Regions from separate parts of the Pseudoalteromonas sp. BZA4 genome, predicted to be linked through region 1. Evidence: predicted binding sites of a transcription regulator. Region 1 holds the regulator's gene; the other holds the start of a gene.
The links. Region 1 encodes LexA, which represses DNA repair genes until DNA is damaged. Its sites were predicted from a motif close to TACTGTATNNNNATACAGTA; they were not measured.

Region 1 (7,917 bases):
GTAGTATTAGCTTTTAGCGCAATACCAGCTTCATCAGCAGCATAAGATGAGGTTTTCGCCTGCTTAGCTGTGACACTTTGCGTTACCACTGGGCAACTATCATTCTCAATATGATAAAGCGCTGCACTCAGAAGTGTTTCATCACTATCACCTAACTGGTGGTTAAAGTCGTCATCCAGTTCACAGCCTTTTACATCTGCATCGAATTGCGGTGAAGGAGTTGGTACTAAGCCGTCAGAGTATTCGCCAAAGCCTTTGTAATTCACACCCGTTAGCTGAATGGTGTAGTAAGTGGTTGCACAGTTATGCGTTGGGGTAAAACCATATGGTTTACCGCAGGTTTTACCACCTATTAAAACAACTTCAGTATCTATGCCTTTTAAGCCATTGATAAGTGCTTCTGATGCCGAGCAAGTGTTTGCCGTACTTAGTACGTAGACTTTCGATAAATTTAAGTCAGGGAGTGTGTTACCTGTTCCCTCGAAAGTAGAATAGTCGATTTCAAAATCAAAGAATGGGTATGGATCACTCTCGGGCTGTTTGTCATTTTCAATGACTTGATAGTAAAAATAGTCACTCGTATTAGCTGGACCTGCAATCATATAGGCAAGTTGAGATGAAAGAGCTAATAAACCACCGCCATTGTATCTAAGGTCGATCACAAGCTCGTCAATATTGTCGGTTTTGAACTTATTCACAGCACTTATCAGCTCTGGCTGAGCAATACTTATATGGCTGTTAAACTGCATATAGCCAACTTTAGTGCCATCTTCTGTGGTGATAGTATCAACATTCTGTACAGGTGTTTGGGTAATATTACCTGCGACTAGAGTAAACGATTTTTCGGTGCCATCATTACTGCGTACAACAAAATTGTGCGAGTCGCCAGCTGTTGGTCCAAATAGCGCTTCATTTAGAATATCTACGCCTTCTTGGGTATTAGTGTCAATGCTGACGTCGTCGACCATTAAAATAGTATCACCGCGTTGTAAGCCTGCATTTGCAGCTGGTGAGTCACTCTCTAAATAGGCAACACGTAGCTCTCTTGGTGGAACATTACTGATAAATGCCCAATTGATACCATAGCCAGAAACCACACCTGATTGCGACTCCTGATAATACTCTTCTGTCGGCCTGCTGAAATGGAACTGATCTTTATAAGCACCAGAATCTGTTTTTTCGAAGGTCTTTAACTGATCAAAGTAAGCGGCGACAGAGCTGAAGTTATCAGGATTGTTGTCTTCTATTTCATCGTACCAAAGGTAGGTTTCGTCACTCCATGAACGTAGCCACATCTTCTCAGTAAATTCAGAGCCAGCTGTATCAGGGTAAGGTTGATTATTGTTATATGGATCATTGCCTGTACGTGGTACAGCGCACTGATCTTTAAATTCGCTCGATGGCTCAAAAACACCAGCCGTCCAAGTGGGTTCTGAAGTTGTTGGTGGCGGATTAGTCGTATCGGTATTACTTGATGAGCCACCGCCGCCACAGCCAGATAGAGACATGCCTGAAGCCGCTAAGAAGACAGCTAAAGCGAGCTTGTTATTTTTAAACATGAATGCTTCCTTTGCGATAGTAATTGACTAAAAACTAGCAATTACCTGCTATGAAAGCAATAAATTATAGTGTCTAAAATGTAAACGAATGTGCTGCTAGTTATAAAGACTTTCGATTGCTAATTTCAGCTATTTCAAGCTTTTGCCACGATTCAAATAATTTACGTTGTTTATCAGATATTTTTAAGCCATAGGTTTTTTGCATATAAAAATAGGTATCGGCTATTTGCTTTCTTGCATAAATGGGTGGCTCAAATACGCGTTGCTTAAAGTCAACTTTTACAGGGCATGCTCCGTAACTTGCACTTGATGTTGACACCATGCCATAGCGAAAGTTTGAGCGGTCAGCATTGATCTCGCCTATAGCAGGTGCAAGGTTATTAATGTCGGCTTCCATTTGACGAAACTTTTCACTGACTTTTTTACAGTTTTTGCGACCGCCATCCTGCCAGCATTGTAATTGATGGCCAAACTCCCAGGCAGGCACAATGTGCTCCCACTCTATTCTTTTTGCCCGAGCATTCTCTTTTCCTGAGCGGGTGACAGAGTTTCTAGGAATATAACCACACGCATTAGGGTCTGGCACAAGTTTTTTACCTTGGCGCTTGATATCGCAACCACAATATAAGCTTTTAGTATTGCTTGGTAGATTCTTAATTAAATGCTTTTTGGCACTGTAAAAGCTCGAAAATTCTTTAGCGGATATAGGAAAAGTGAAAATAAAACAAAGGGCTAAGTATAGAAATAAACGCATATCCATCACATCAGTGAACTACAGGAACAGCTATTCTAGAGCGACTATTCTAAAAAGGAAAAGTTTTTCAACTCAGCTATAGTTGTTAGGCCGTTTTTATTAAAGGAATTACAACCATGTTATTAGGTGCTTTTTCTGTAAGTCTAAATGTAAAAGATATTCGTGCTTCAAAGCAGTTTTATGAAAAGCTAGGTTTCAAAGAGTTTGCTGGGGAGATAGAACAGTATTGGCTAATTATGAAAAACGGTGAACATTTGATTGGTTTGTTTCAAGGTATGTTTGATAAAACCATGCTGACCTTTAATCCTGGGTGGGATCAAAATGCCGAAGCTTTGGATGAATTTTCAACCTTTGAGCAATTAGCTGCACAATTTCAGCAACAAGGATTAGAAATACAAAAGGCCGGTGACGCGAGTTTTATTATCACCGACCCAGATGGCAATCCTACTTTGATTGACCAACACGTGTAGCTGGCTTTTTACGTTTAATTCGAACGTTTTGTAGTAACAAGAGAACTCCTGTAATACAAAATAGTACGCTGCTGGCTGAGAAGCTGATGAGTAGTGGATTGTTAAAGTTCTCACGCTCATCATAATCCATAATGTGTAGCATCCAGAAAAAGTCGAAAATACGCCACAGAGTGCTGCGCACAGTTATAACTTTACCGGTTTGGCTATCTAAATATAAGGTTGTTGTTAACCAATCATCGAAGCTAATTTGCCAAACATTGGCTTTGTGACCGACTTCTCTAGGCCCTTTTGTTAATAACTGCGCTTGCGTTATTTTTGCGTCAATAAGCAGGTGAGCTTGCGCATTTTCTATGATTTGCGCTTTACTCGGTGCAGGCATTTTAGCACCTGTTCTGCCATCAAAAATAAACGTACCGCTAGAGGATGTAACTTCTATAATCGGGGTATTTAAAAAATGGCTATATTTAATACGCTCGATTTGCTCGAATTGCGCTGTTATTTTATCAATTGAAGCAGGGTAGTCCGACAATAAAAATGGGCTACTTAAACTGCGATTAGCCAGATGCTTACCATGCACTTTTTCAAGTGGTAATGAGCTCATTACCAGCCCACCTAAGAGCCAAAAAAAGATCTGCAAAGCAAGTAAGTAGCCAAGCCATTTATGCCCTTTACGAGCATACTTAAACAGGCGTTTATTCATTATTACCCCGTTATTATTGTTATGTGGGCGCTATTTTAGGTTGTTTAGCTAGATTGCCAATGCGGCATAATGTCGCATTAACTGTATTCTAGATTTGGTATATATACAAAACTGAGTTAAAGTTTCAGTCGATATAAATAGAGGGTAAAAACGAGAGTATGTCGGAAATTCAATTTTTAAATGTAGATCTGGAGCTTGAGTCAAAGCACGATATTAGTGCGCTTGTTGCTGATTTGAAGAAAAACGCCATGGTTTTACATTATGACCAAGATGAATACCGCCAACTAGCACGTATTGAAGCAACCGCAGATATCAGCTCTCCAGATAAAGCCATTAACCAGCTTTGCGAGCTTATTGAGTCTTGCTCGCGCAATGCATTAAAACAGTGGTTATCGTGCTCAAAGCGTACATTTGATATAGGCTTTGAATCAGGTAATTCGCCTAAATGCTTTAACCAACCCCTGCATGCCGATACCTTGTTACGTATCTCTGCAATTGGCGCAGGGATTGAAATTACTATTTATCCTGTCGAAAAATAGCCATAATTTATCGCTCTACAACAGCTGCGGTCATTCTTGATACGCAGCAAAGCTCTCCTGCGGCATTGGTAATTTTAATATCCCAAACAGAAGTTCGCTTACCTAAATGCAGCGGTCTCGCAGTTGCTGTTAACGTTCCTTTGCGTGACGCTTTCATGTGGTTGGCATTAATTTCTTGGCCAACAGCATAAAACTTATTGAAATCAACCACGAAATTGGCTGCATAGCTTGCCACTGTCTCTGCTAATACAACGTTTGCTCCGCCATGGACCATGCCCATAGGGTTATGATGCTCAGGAATAGCAGGCATGGTTGCGATTAAATAATCATCGCCAATTTCAGTTACCTCAATGCCCATAGTTTTCATTAAAGTGCCTTGACCGGTAATCCCTTGTTCCAGCTCTTTGCAAAGCTCTAACGTGATTGGTTGGTGCCAAATACTCATTGTGTTTCCTTAGCCTGCTAATTAAAGATAATACCTTATGGCATCTTTCGGTGTGGTTCAATGTTAGTTTTGTAGCAATATGATGGGGTTAATTTAAATTTGCGATTTTCAAATAACTGTATATACTCACAGTTAAATGTACTGTATGGAAAACCAGTTGTATGCGCCCATTAACTAAACGCCAATCGCAAATTTTAGAACTAATTAAAGTCTTTATTAAAGATACAGGCATGCCACCTACGCGTGCTGAAATAGCTCAAACATTGGGTTTTAAAAGTGCCAACGCTGCTGAAGAACACCTAAAAGCACTGGCAAAAAAAGGCATGATCAAAATGAAGCCTGGGGCGAGTCGCGGTATTCAGTTAATTGAAGAAGATGAGCCAGAGCAACTAGGCTTACCTTTAATTGGCCGTGTTGCAGCTGGTGAACCTATTTTGGCGCAAGAGCATGTTGAAAGTCACTGCCAAGTTGATCCTTCATTATTTAAACCTGCTGCCGATTTCTTACTGCGTGTAAATGGTATGAGTATGAAAGACATTGGTATTATGGATGGCGATTTGCTTGCAGTACACAGAACACAAGTTGCTGAAAACGGGCAAGTAGTTGTAGCTCGAGTCGATGAAGATGTAACAGTTAAGCGTCTAGAAAAAGCGGGTCGCAAAGTACTTTTACACGCTGAGAACGAAGAGTTTTCGCCTATTGAGGTTGACCTTGAGCATGAGTCGTTCAACATCGAGGGGTTAGCGGTAGGTGTTATTCGTAACGCTGACTGGATGTAAATGCTCCCAATTTGGTGCATTAAATTGACTCAATTTGGTGCGCCGCTGAAATTTTACTACTTAATTAGGATTTGTGAATCCTTACTCTTCATTTAAAGCCTTATATGGCGCAGTTTTCCTCTTTTTTTATATTTCGTTCTTACTCCTAAACATTAAATAACGCGCTGATTATAGTTGTTATTTATGCACCAAAATAAACATTTATTATCATTAAAACTTGCTTATTGGTTATTTTTTAACTAATTGGTTAATACACTGTATTAACACCTAATTAATAAAAAGACACAAAAATGTGCGAGGTGTTAGTCATGGGGTCGGTATCATAAGTGGGTCAAAATGATACGTAGTCGCTCTGAACAATAAGAAAAACGAATGGGCACCTTGTTGTATCGCCTTTTCGCTTTGCGTCTTGCAATAGCATCTAAAGGAGCCGTCACATGGGTAAACTGCGTTACGCCTTGTGGCTTATATTGTTTGCACTTCCTGAGCTTGCATTGGCAAATAGCCAATACAATATGCGTAAAGGGGTGACCGATATAAGTAATAATGTTTATGAGTTACACATGACGATATTTATTATCTGCTGTGTAATCGGCATCATCGTATTTGCGGTGATGTTTTGGGCTTTAATACACCACCGTAAATCCAAAGGGGCCAAGCCTGCCCAATTTCATGAAAGTACAAAAGTTGAAATACTTTGGACTGCCATTCCATTTGTCATCTTAATCGCCATGGCTGTGCCTGCCACAAAAACCTTAATTGCCATGGAAGATGCCTCTAAAGCCGATATCACCATTAAAGTGACTGGCTCACAATGGAAGTGGCATTACGAGTACATGGGTGAAGACATTGCTTATTACTCGATTCTATCTACTCCTAAAGATCAAATAGACAACCAAGCAGAGAAAACTGAGCATTATTTGCTTGAAGTAGATAAACCGCTAGTACTTCCTATCAATAAGAAAGTTCGCTTTTTAATGACCTCAGACGATGTAATTCATTCATGGTGGGTGCCTGATTTTGCGGTTAAAAAGGATGCAAATCCTGGGTTTATCAATGAAGCGTGGACACGTATTAACGAGCCAGGAGTATACCGTGGTCAATGTGCTGAGTTATGCGGTAAAGATCATGGCTTTATGCCTGTTGTGGTGAAAGCCTTACCTGAAGATGAATTTGCTAATTGGCTTGCAGATGCCAAGCAAGAAAAAGCCAATGCGGCCGCAGCAGATGCTGCTTTGCTTGATCAAACATTACCGAAAGAAGAGCTTATGGTCTTAGGTGAGCAAGTGTATATGGCAAGCTGTGCTGCATGTCACCAACCTACCGGTATGGGCTTACCAGGCGTTTTTCCAGCACTTAAAGGCAGCCCGATTGTATTAGGTGATGTAAAAGATCACATAGATATCGTGTTACACGGTAAGCCTGGCACAGCAATGCAAGCGTTTGATAAACAGCTTTCAATTAAGCAACTTGCTGCGGTTATTACTTATAAGCGAAACGCGTGGGGTAATGATACCGGCGATGTTATCCAACCGAGTCAAATTCAAGCCGCGATTGATGCAGCAGCGGAGGCGAACTAATGAGTAATGTTATTAATGAGCAAGCAACAGGGCATGCGCATCACGACCATCATCATCCAGCTAAAGGTTTTAAGCGTTGGCTTTACACCACCAATCATAAAGACATTGGTAGTTTATACCTGATTTTTTCACTCACCATGTTTTTAATTGGTGGAGCGATGGCAATGGTGATCCGCGCTGAACTGTTTCAGCCTGGATTACAGTTAGTTGATCCGCACTTTTTTAACCAAATGACTACCGTACATGGTTTGATCATGGTGTTTGGTGCCGTTATGCCCGCATTTACTGGGCTTGCAAACTGGATGGTACCTATGATGATAGGCGCGCCTGATATGGCCTTACCACGTATGAATAACTGGAGCTTTTGGATATTGCCGTTCGCATTTTTAATTCTATTGGCTTCGTTACTTATGCCTGGTGGTGGTCCTGCGTTTGGTTGGACTTTCTACGCACCACTATCAACAACTTACAGCAACGATAACACTGCACTTTTTGTGTTTGCCGTACATATCATGGGTATCAGCTCAATTATGGGGGCGATTAACGTTATCGTGACTATCGTCAACCTAAGAGCGCCAGGTATGACGTGGATGAAGCTGCCGCTATTTGTATGGACATGGTTAATCACTGCATTTTTGTTAATTGCTGTTATGCCTGTTCTAGCAGGGGCAGTCACTATGGTGTTGACCGATAAATACTTTGCAACCAGCTTTTTTGATGCAGCCGGTGGGGGCGACCCTGTGATGTTCCAGCACATTTTCTGGTTCTTCGGTCACCCCGAAGTGTACATCATGATTTTGCCGGCCTTTGGCATTATATCGACTATCGTACCGACCTTCTCGCGCAAAAAGCTATTTGGCTATGCGTCTATGGTGTATGCAACTTCATCGATTGCGCTGCTAAGTTTTATCGTTTGGGCACATCATATGTTTACCACAGGGATGCCTGTGGCAGGCGAGTTGTTTTTTATGTACGCCACCATGCTTATCTCGGTACCAACGGGCGTTAAAGTGTTTAACTGGGTGGCCACCATGTGGCGAGGTTCGATTAGCTTCGAAATTCCGATGATGTTTGCCATCGCCTTTATAGTG
Region 2 (7,917 bases), on a different contig from region 1:
TTGGCCAACTCGAAAATTAATCAGATCCATATTTTCCTCAAAGCCTTGTTAAGTCTCTATAGCATAGAACATTATTGTAATTTAGTCGTAGTTTAACCTAATTACTTTTAAAATATGAGCGGTAGATTTTTTTGTTATTTCCCGCAGTGTGAGTGTTAAATAGATCAGCGAAATCTGATGTGTCAGTAAAGAGACGATTTAGCTCAGTCAGCAGACATTGATTGTTTAGAGGCGTTGGGCATTTTTGGGCAGCGCTAACGAGTGCAACAGCATTCAAATAACCTTCAAATATAATTCTATTCGCACTAGTGTGATAAGGCTCTATATCTTCAATAAATTGCTTACACCAAGGGTTTTTACAGTTATTTGGGTCAGGTACCACTTCAGTGACCATAATGTTGGCAGGCTGTTTAACTCGCTGATATAAATCATGGCTCGAAACGAAAGACACCGAAGTATAGTCTGGGTTGAAGTTTTGTTTGTTCGCTGCATTAATAAATTCAGCGAGAGGCTCGTAGGTGCCGACTAAACAAATCGCGGTTGCATTACTTTCTTTTAGAAGCGCTAAAGCTTTTGAAATATCATCACTATTACGCTTAAATCGCGTGACTTCTACAGGTTTAATACCATGTATTTTTAGGGCGTTAACGAGATTGCTCTCTACCATATAACCAAACTCATCGGCTTGGATCATTAAGCCAATTTTTTCATGCTTACGCTCTTTAACTAGGTAGTTAATTTGCTCTATGGCTTCATCTTGGTAGCTCGCACGAAGATTAAATACATTCGGCATTGAGCTGTTATGTAAAAAGTCAGCGCCTGTAAATGGCATGAGAAATGGAATACGGTGTCTATCTAGCAGGGGCTTAATTGCATGAGCTGTTGGCGTGCCCATAGAGCCAAAAATCGCATGGATCTTTTGGTCAAATAGAAACTCGCGGGTATTCACTACGGTATTTTTTGGCTCATAGCCATCATCAGCTAAGATCAGATCGATACTTTGGCCATTAATACCGTTTTCTTTGTTGATTTTGTTAAAGTAAATATTACTACCAAGCGCTAGCTGTTCACCTATTTGCTTAGCAGGTCCAGTCAGTGCCGTCGACATCCCGAGTTTAATGGTAGGTTGTTCGTGTTCAGCTAAAGCTAACTGAGATAGTAGCAAGGCATAAAAACATAAACACTTAATGGCTGTTATTTTGAAGTGATTTATAGTGAGCATACCAACCTTGCACTGCGGTTTTGAACTGTGAGTCTAAGTCTTTTTTACCTGTAAAACCGGCTTCTTCGATCAAGCTATTTACAGAGGTTTGCTGTAATACTAGTCGAATAAGGATGAATTTTGTATGTTCATCTAATAAATTTAGACTAATTGGTGTGCTCCAAATCATTTTCCATAGCAATGGCTGTACTTGGAAGAGGTTAATGTCACCGGTTAACAGTCGCTCAGCTCTTGTATTTAAGGCAGAAGATAAGGAACTTTTTGGTAAGCCTTTGAATAGCTCTGCAATAAGCTGCCAAGGAAGTGAGCTAAAGTGACCAAGGAGTTGCAAAGAGAAATCTTGTTTAAATTCCTCTATTAAGAGTGCTGCGCTATCTGTGCTTTGCTTACCTAATGCTTTAATCACTAAAGCAGCATGTTCAGCCGTTGCTTTGTCATGACTAAATCCAAGCTTAACAATATTAAAGCCATTACTTTGCCAAAACTTAACTAACGCTGCATTTGCGCCAAAACTGGCACCAAAATAACTGCAATTATTTAATTGGCTTTCGCAGTAGTTTAACAGGGCTGAGCCAATACCTTGTTGATGACGTTCAGGTGCAACAGCTATTCTCACAACTCTCGCTGAGCGTTTACACAAGTCTTCTGTATTTCGGCTCAATTGAGTCAGAGATTGCGCCATTAAATGACCATGAGGCCTACGCTTTCCTTTTATTACTTGCTCTGCGATTTCTGGTGCTAAGCCACCCTCAATAGCGATTAAGCAAACGGCTTTTAATGCATTTTCTTGTTTGCAGATCGATAGCTGTAACTCTGGGGCATCAAGCAATTGGCGTAAGTCGTTTACCGTGGTTTGGTAATGAGCCAGCGCCAGTAGCGCCATAATTTGGCTAAGCAGCTGCTCATCTTCAACGAGTTGATCTTTGCTTATATTTTCAAATTGGTAAGACTTACCACTTTGCGTATCTAGGTACTTTGCATCGAGTAGTAATAGTTCGCGTAGGCTATTTTCGAGGGGGTCATGTTTAGCAAAACGAATAGGTTCATCCAGAGTAACTGCCTTTAGCGATTTATATTGGCTACGTAAGTAATGTAAAAAGCGCAACGTGTAACCACGCCCATTCCCTTCATAACCAACCATAGTGCTCGCAAATACGATTCGTGGATAACTTTTTAGTATCTCTAATAGCATAGGAACCGGAATCGCCGCAGCTTCGTCGACAAATAACAGATCGCAGTCAGGTTTTTCGTGTAGCAGTGTATCTGGCGCAATATAGCTAAGGTTAGCTAGTTGCTTACAGTTTTGCTCTTTGCTAACACCAAGCTCAGTGGCTAAATGCTTAAAGCTTGTTTGTACGGCTTTGGTTTGGGTGGCACAAATAAGGATTCTTTTATCTTGAAGACTTGCTGCTGCAAGCCCTAAAGCAGCTGACTTACCACGACCTCGGTCGGCACTGATCACAAAAGGACGATTAGCGCGCCCTGTTGCGGTTTTAATTATTTGCTCAACACATGCTTGTTGTTGCTGATAATTTATCTCAGCAGTTGCTGGTGATACTGATTGGTAAGCAGGGAGCGAGTGTTCAGTAAAATAATGTGGTTGCAACTCTAGCTTGGCGAATAAACGCTGATTAAAAAAGCTGTGTTTAATTTCTTCGCCATAAGAGGTAATACTAGTGAGTGCAGGGTCTTGCCACTTGCGGTCATCGGGCAGCAACAGTATCAGTACACCACCTGCTTTTACGGTACCTGCAAGCGCGGCTAGTTTATCGGCATATAAGCCGCTAAAACCATCAAAAATTGCGTGTTGAAACTCTTGGCCAAGAATTTGGTGAGCATGTTTTGGAAACTCACTATTTGCTAATAATGAGTTGCTACTGAAAACATAGGTATTTTTAAGCGCTAATTGGTTTGCAAACTGATAGCACCAAGTTTCGCAGCCTTGCACAATGACAAGCTGGCGATGCTTTGCGATCACCAGCTCATTACACAGTGCTGTTAAATACTCATTATAAGGCTTGAAGTCTTGCATACTGTGTTACAAGCCATTTGCTGCCTAGGTCATCAAAGTTCACTTGAATACGTGACTGTGCGCCGCTACCTTCGTAATTGAGTACGGTTCCTGCGCCGAACTTGGCGTGTAATACGCGTTGTCCTAAGTTAAAGCCGCTTTCTTCAAATGCGGCATGTGTTACTGAGGGACTAAAACGACCTGCCGCGGGTGGTCTTGAAACCTGTGTTTTAATACGAATTTCTTCGATACAGTCTTCAGGCATTTCACGTAAAAAGCGTGATGGGCTGTGGTATTTTTCTTGGCCGTATAAACGGCGGCTTTCTGCATGGCTAATATATAGTTTTTCCATCGCGCGAGTCATACCAACATAACAGAGGCGGCGTTCTTCTTCTAAACGGCCAGACTCTTCATTACTTTGTTGTGATGGGAACATGCCCTCTTCAACACCAACCATAAATACCAGTGGGAATTCTAGGCCTTTTGCTGAGTGTAATGTCATCATTTGCACTGCGTCTTCGTGCTCATCAGCTTGGCCTTCGCCAGATTCTAGTGAGGTATAAGCCAAAAATCCCTGTAGTGGTGAGCTGAACTCTTCATCTTCAGGGAGTTCGTATTGACCACAAGCACTAATAAGCTCTTCTAAGTTTTCTACGCGGGCACGGCCTTTTTCACCTTTTTCAGCTTGATACATTGCCATTAACCCTGAGGTTTGAATGGCATATTTCGCTTGCTCTTCTAAGGTGAGATCGCTGATTTTATCTTCGATATGCTCAACAAGTTCTAAGAATTTAGTGACGGCACTTGCTGCACGGCCAGATAGATGCTGCTGCTCTACAATAGCCTTTGCGGCATACCAAAGTGGCAATGATTCATTGCGAGCGCAATCACGGATATGGCTTAGCGTTTTATCACCAATGCCGCGGGCTGGGGTGTTAATAACGCGCTCGAAAGCAGCATCATCTTGACGGTTACCCACTAAACGTAAATACGACAGTGCATCTTTGATCTCTTGGCGTTCGAAGAAGCGCATACCGCCGTAAATACGGTATTTTAAGCCTTCTTGTAGCATTGCTTCCTCGAGTACTCGAGATTGCGCATTGTTACGGTATAAAATGGCGGCGTCCTGTAATGCATTACCTGCATTTAGCCAGCTACGTAATTTGCTGCTAACAAAGCGCGCTTCGTCTAATTCATTAAACGCAGCGTAAACAGAAATAGGCTCACCATCATTGCCGTCAGTCCACAGGCTTTTGCCCATGCGTTCAGCATTGTTTTTGATCAGCGCATTTGATGCTTTTAAGATTGTTGCCGTTGAACGGTAATTTTGTTCAAGGCGAATGGTTTCGGCTTCGAAGTCAGTTAAAAAGCGTTTGATATTCTCAATTTTTGCGCCACGCCAGCCATAGATACTTTGGTCATCATCACCTACGATCATAATACTGTTGGTGTTACCTGCGAGTAATTTTAACCAAGCGTACTGAATAGTGTTGGTATCCTGGAACTCGTCTACCAGCATGTGGGCAAAACGCTGTTGATAGTGACGTAAAAGTGTTGGGTGGTTCTTAAGTACTTCGTAGCAGCGTAGTAGTATTTCTGCAAAGTCGACTAAACCTGCACGGTCACAAGCCTCCTGATATGCAGCATAGACTTTTAGCATCATTTGCTCATTAATATCGTAGGCTTGAATGTCTTTAGGACGTAGACCTTCATCTTTTTTCGCGCTGATATACCAACCAAATTGTTTTGCTGGCCACTTTTTATCATCGATGTTCATCGCTTTGAGTAAGCGTTTGATCATACGTTGTTGATCGTCAGAATCTAAGATTTGAAAGCTTTCAGGCAAGTTCGCTTCACGGTGATGGGCGCGTAAAATACGATGAGATAAGCCGTGGAAGGTACCAATCCACATACCACCAACCGGTGCTTTTAACGTTTCTTCTACACGGGTACGCATTTCTTTCGCGGCTTTGTTAGTGAAGGTTACCGCAAAGATGCTGTATGCAGAAGCTTGCTCAACTTGCATGAGCCATGCGATGCGATGAACAAGTACTCGAGTTTTACCAGAACCTGCACCTGCAAGTACCAGCATATTTTGCAATGGGGCTGCGACTGCATCCCGTTGTTTGTCATTTAAGCCATCGAGTAATTCAGAAACGTCCATCGTTACGCCTTTTCAATCTATAATGGGTGGAGTATAACAGGTGTTTATGCAAGGCTAAATAAAATACTGTTTTTATAAACAGCTATTTTGGCAAGTCATTAAAATTACGATATAAAAATTGTGAATTTGACCGATTTTTAGCAAAAAGAACTAAAATTAAAATCACGCCACTTTTTAACACTTTGATTTGTAAGTCATAATAAGTTGGCATAAAGTGTGATTATAAAAAGTATAATCATTAAAAACTACAGAGGTTAGTATGGCAGAGCAAGGTTCTGGCGGTAATGTAATCGCAGCAATATGTAATATCTTTTTTCCTGGTTTAGGACAATTGGTACAAGGTCGTTTAATGGCGGCTATTGCATTCTTTTTAGCATGGGTTATTAGTGGTGCACTAATTTATGTTGCAGTTGGCTTTATTTTACTGCCAATCGTATACCTATGGGCGATTATTGATGCTGCACGCTTCAAGTCGCGACTCTAGCTATTTAATTAGCACAAACTCGAGCGCCACTTAGGCGCTCGAGCTGTTTTAAGGCGACTAAACTCGCCACGTTTAGCTGCAAACGGTATAATTAGCAGATAACGTATTAAGAGTACCCTCCATGGAATATCAATTTATCCGCGACCCTATTAGCGGTTTACGCATTAAAATTTCCTCTGAACACGCCATTATAGGCCGTTGGCTAAACGAAGAAGTCGGAAAAGAAAAAATTGCGATGGTGCAAGCGTTGATCTCTGCTGTTAAGAACAGTCATGAGTCTTTAACCTTACAAGGTCAAGAAATTGATTTGATCTTAAGTAAAGACGAAGCGCTGTTCGAAGCACATGCATTACATCAAGACAACGAAGATTTAGTTGCTTATCAAGATGATGATTTAATGCTTGAAGAAGAGGGCTTGTGCAGCGGTTGTGGTTTTGAAGACTTTGTCGATTTAATTGAATCTTGGCAAGAATTTACACAAAGCCGATAAGCAGAAGCATATCCTGCTTATCGGTTGCTAATTTATTGCTCACTCACTGATTTAACAGCGGCTAGTAATAAATCTTCTGTTAAGCGTACTTTGTAATTTGGGTTGGCGTATTGAAAATGAACTAACCCATTAGTATCTATTACGAATACTGCGGGTACTGGCAGTGCTACTTTTGGCTCACCTTCTAACGAGACAAAGTTAACCCCAAGCTTATTACGGTAAATTTTTGCTGTTTTGTCATCTAAATAAAATGCTAAACCTAACGTTTGCGCCAAAGTAAGGCTGTCGTCAGAAAGCAATTGATAGCTAGGAGCTGTAATTTTTGTTTCAGCGAGTTTTTCAGGGCTATCTGGTGAAACGGCAATTAGTTGCGCGTCTAAGCTTGCTAATTCTTTCTCTATTTTTTGCACGCTGGCCAATTGTTTTGAACAATATGGGCACCAGCCACCACGATAAACAATCAGCACGGTAGTTTTTTCTTTAAAGCGCTCAGCTAGCGAGACGGTTTTACCGTATTGGTCTTTCAATTCAACATTTGGCACCGTTAAGCCAGGTAATAACGGACTAACTTGCTCTGCTGATTCGGCAATATTGGTTGCAGTTGCAGCGATAACGTGGCTTGATAGTACAAACAGTGCACTAATGAATAGAGATTTAAACATGGGCTTCCTCGGTTATTCTTATCAACTGCAAAGATGACCTGATTGTTGCGGGATTTATTTCATCTTTACCTACATCAAACTCAAATTTAACTGTAGTATATAGGCAAATAAAAAATGCAAGTTGGGATAAAGAATGTCTGCTAATTTACAAAAACTCGTTGTTATGCTCGAGATGCAAAATGCGATGAATACCAAAGTTCATGAGCAATGGTTTAGCCAAGGTTTTGAATGGTATCGTGCAATTTGGGTTGAGTGTGCTGAAATGCTGGATCACTACGGTTGGAAGTGGTGGAAGAAACAAACCCCAGACACAGAACAAGTTATTTTAGAGTTAGTTGATATTTTCCATTTTGGTTTATCTTTACGCATTGATGGTGAAACCAGCTATGAGCAGTTAGCTGCGCAACTTGAAGCTGAGTTAAGTGCGCCAGTTCAAGCAGATGACTTTAAACAAACACTCGAATTATTAGCCGCGTCAGCAGTCGCTGAAAAGAGTTTTAATGCAGCTGCGTTTGCAGGTTGTATGGCGCAAATTGGTATGGATATCGATGATTTATATCGTGGCTACGTTGGTAAAAACACCTTGAACTTCTTTCGCCAAGATCATGGCTACAAAGACGGTAGCTATATCAAGGTGTGGAATGGTCAAGAAGATAACGAGCACTTAGTTGAAGTGGTTAAAAGCCTAGATACAGAGCATGCAGATTTTGCAAAGCTTGTATACCAAGGCTTAGAGCAGCGTTACCCGAAGTAATCATTCAACGGGTATAAGCTCGCGAAAATCGATGGTTGATAAAAAGCCATCGAACTGCTTATGCGGTTGCTGACTATCAGGGTTGGCAACCGCAAGTATATGACCAATACCAAACTCTTTTGCCGCATCT

Region 2: a site for LexA is predicted at 5,462-5,481, ahead of uvrD (DNA helicase II). Genes of this name have one in related genera too.

What each region holds. Positions count from the first base shown of each region.
Region 1 covers NZ_JBECOT010000011.1:26,438-34,354, forward strand. Annotated here, with positions in the region: gene ABMY41_RS06775 (S41 family peptidase) at 1-1,559, opposite strand, end outside; gene ABMY41_RS06780 (endonuclease) at 1,660-2,313, opposite strand; gene ABMY41_RS06785 (VOC family protein) at 2,430-2,783, shown strand; gene ABMY41_RS06790 (hypothetical protein) at 2,758-3,483, opposite strand; gene ABMY41_RS06795 (hypothetical protein) at 3,642-4,022, shown strand; gene ABMY41_RS06800 (hotdog fold thioesterase) at 4,030-4,467, opposite strand; gene lexA (transcriptional repressor LexA) at 4,629-5,246, shown strand; gene coxB (cytochrome c oxidase subunit II) at 5,684-6,826, shown strand; gene ctaD (cytochrome c oxidase subunit I) at 6,826-7,917, shown strand, end outside.
Region 2 covers NZ_JBECOT010000045.1:23,369-31,285, reverse strand. Annotated here, with positions in the region: gene ABMY41_RS16095 (CZB domain-containing protein) at 1-30, opposite strand, end outside; gene ABMY41_RS16090 (ABC transporter substrate-binding protein) at 98-1,222, opposite strand; gene ABMY41_RS16085 (GNAT family N-acetyltransferase) at 1,185-3,254, opposite strand; gene uvrD (DNA helicase II) at 3,232-5,397, opposite strand; gene ABMY41_RS16075 (hypothetical protein) at 5,657-5,881, shown strand; gene ABMY41_RS16070 (YacL family protein) at 6,003-6,371, shown strand; gene ABMY41_RS16065 (peroxiredoxin-like family protein) at 6,404-7,033, opposite strand; gene ABMY41_RS16060 (dUTP diphosphatase) at 7,167-7,787, shown strand; gene yrfG (GMP/IMP nucleotidase) at 7,788-7,917, opposite strand, start outside.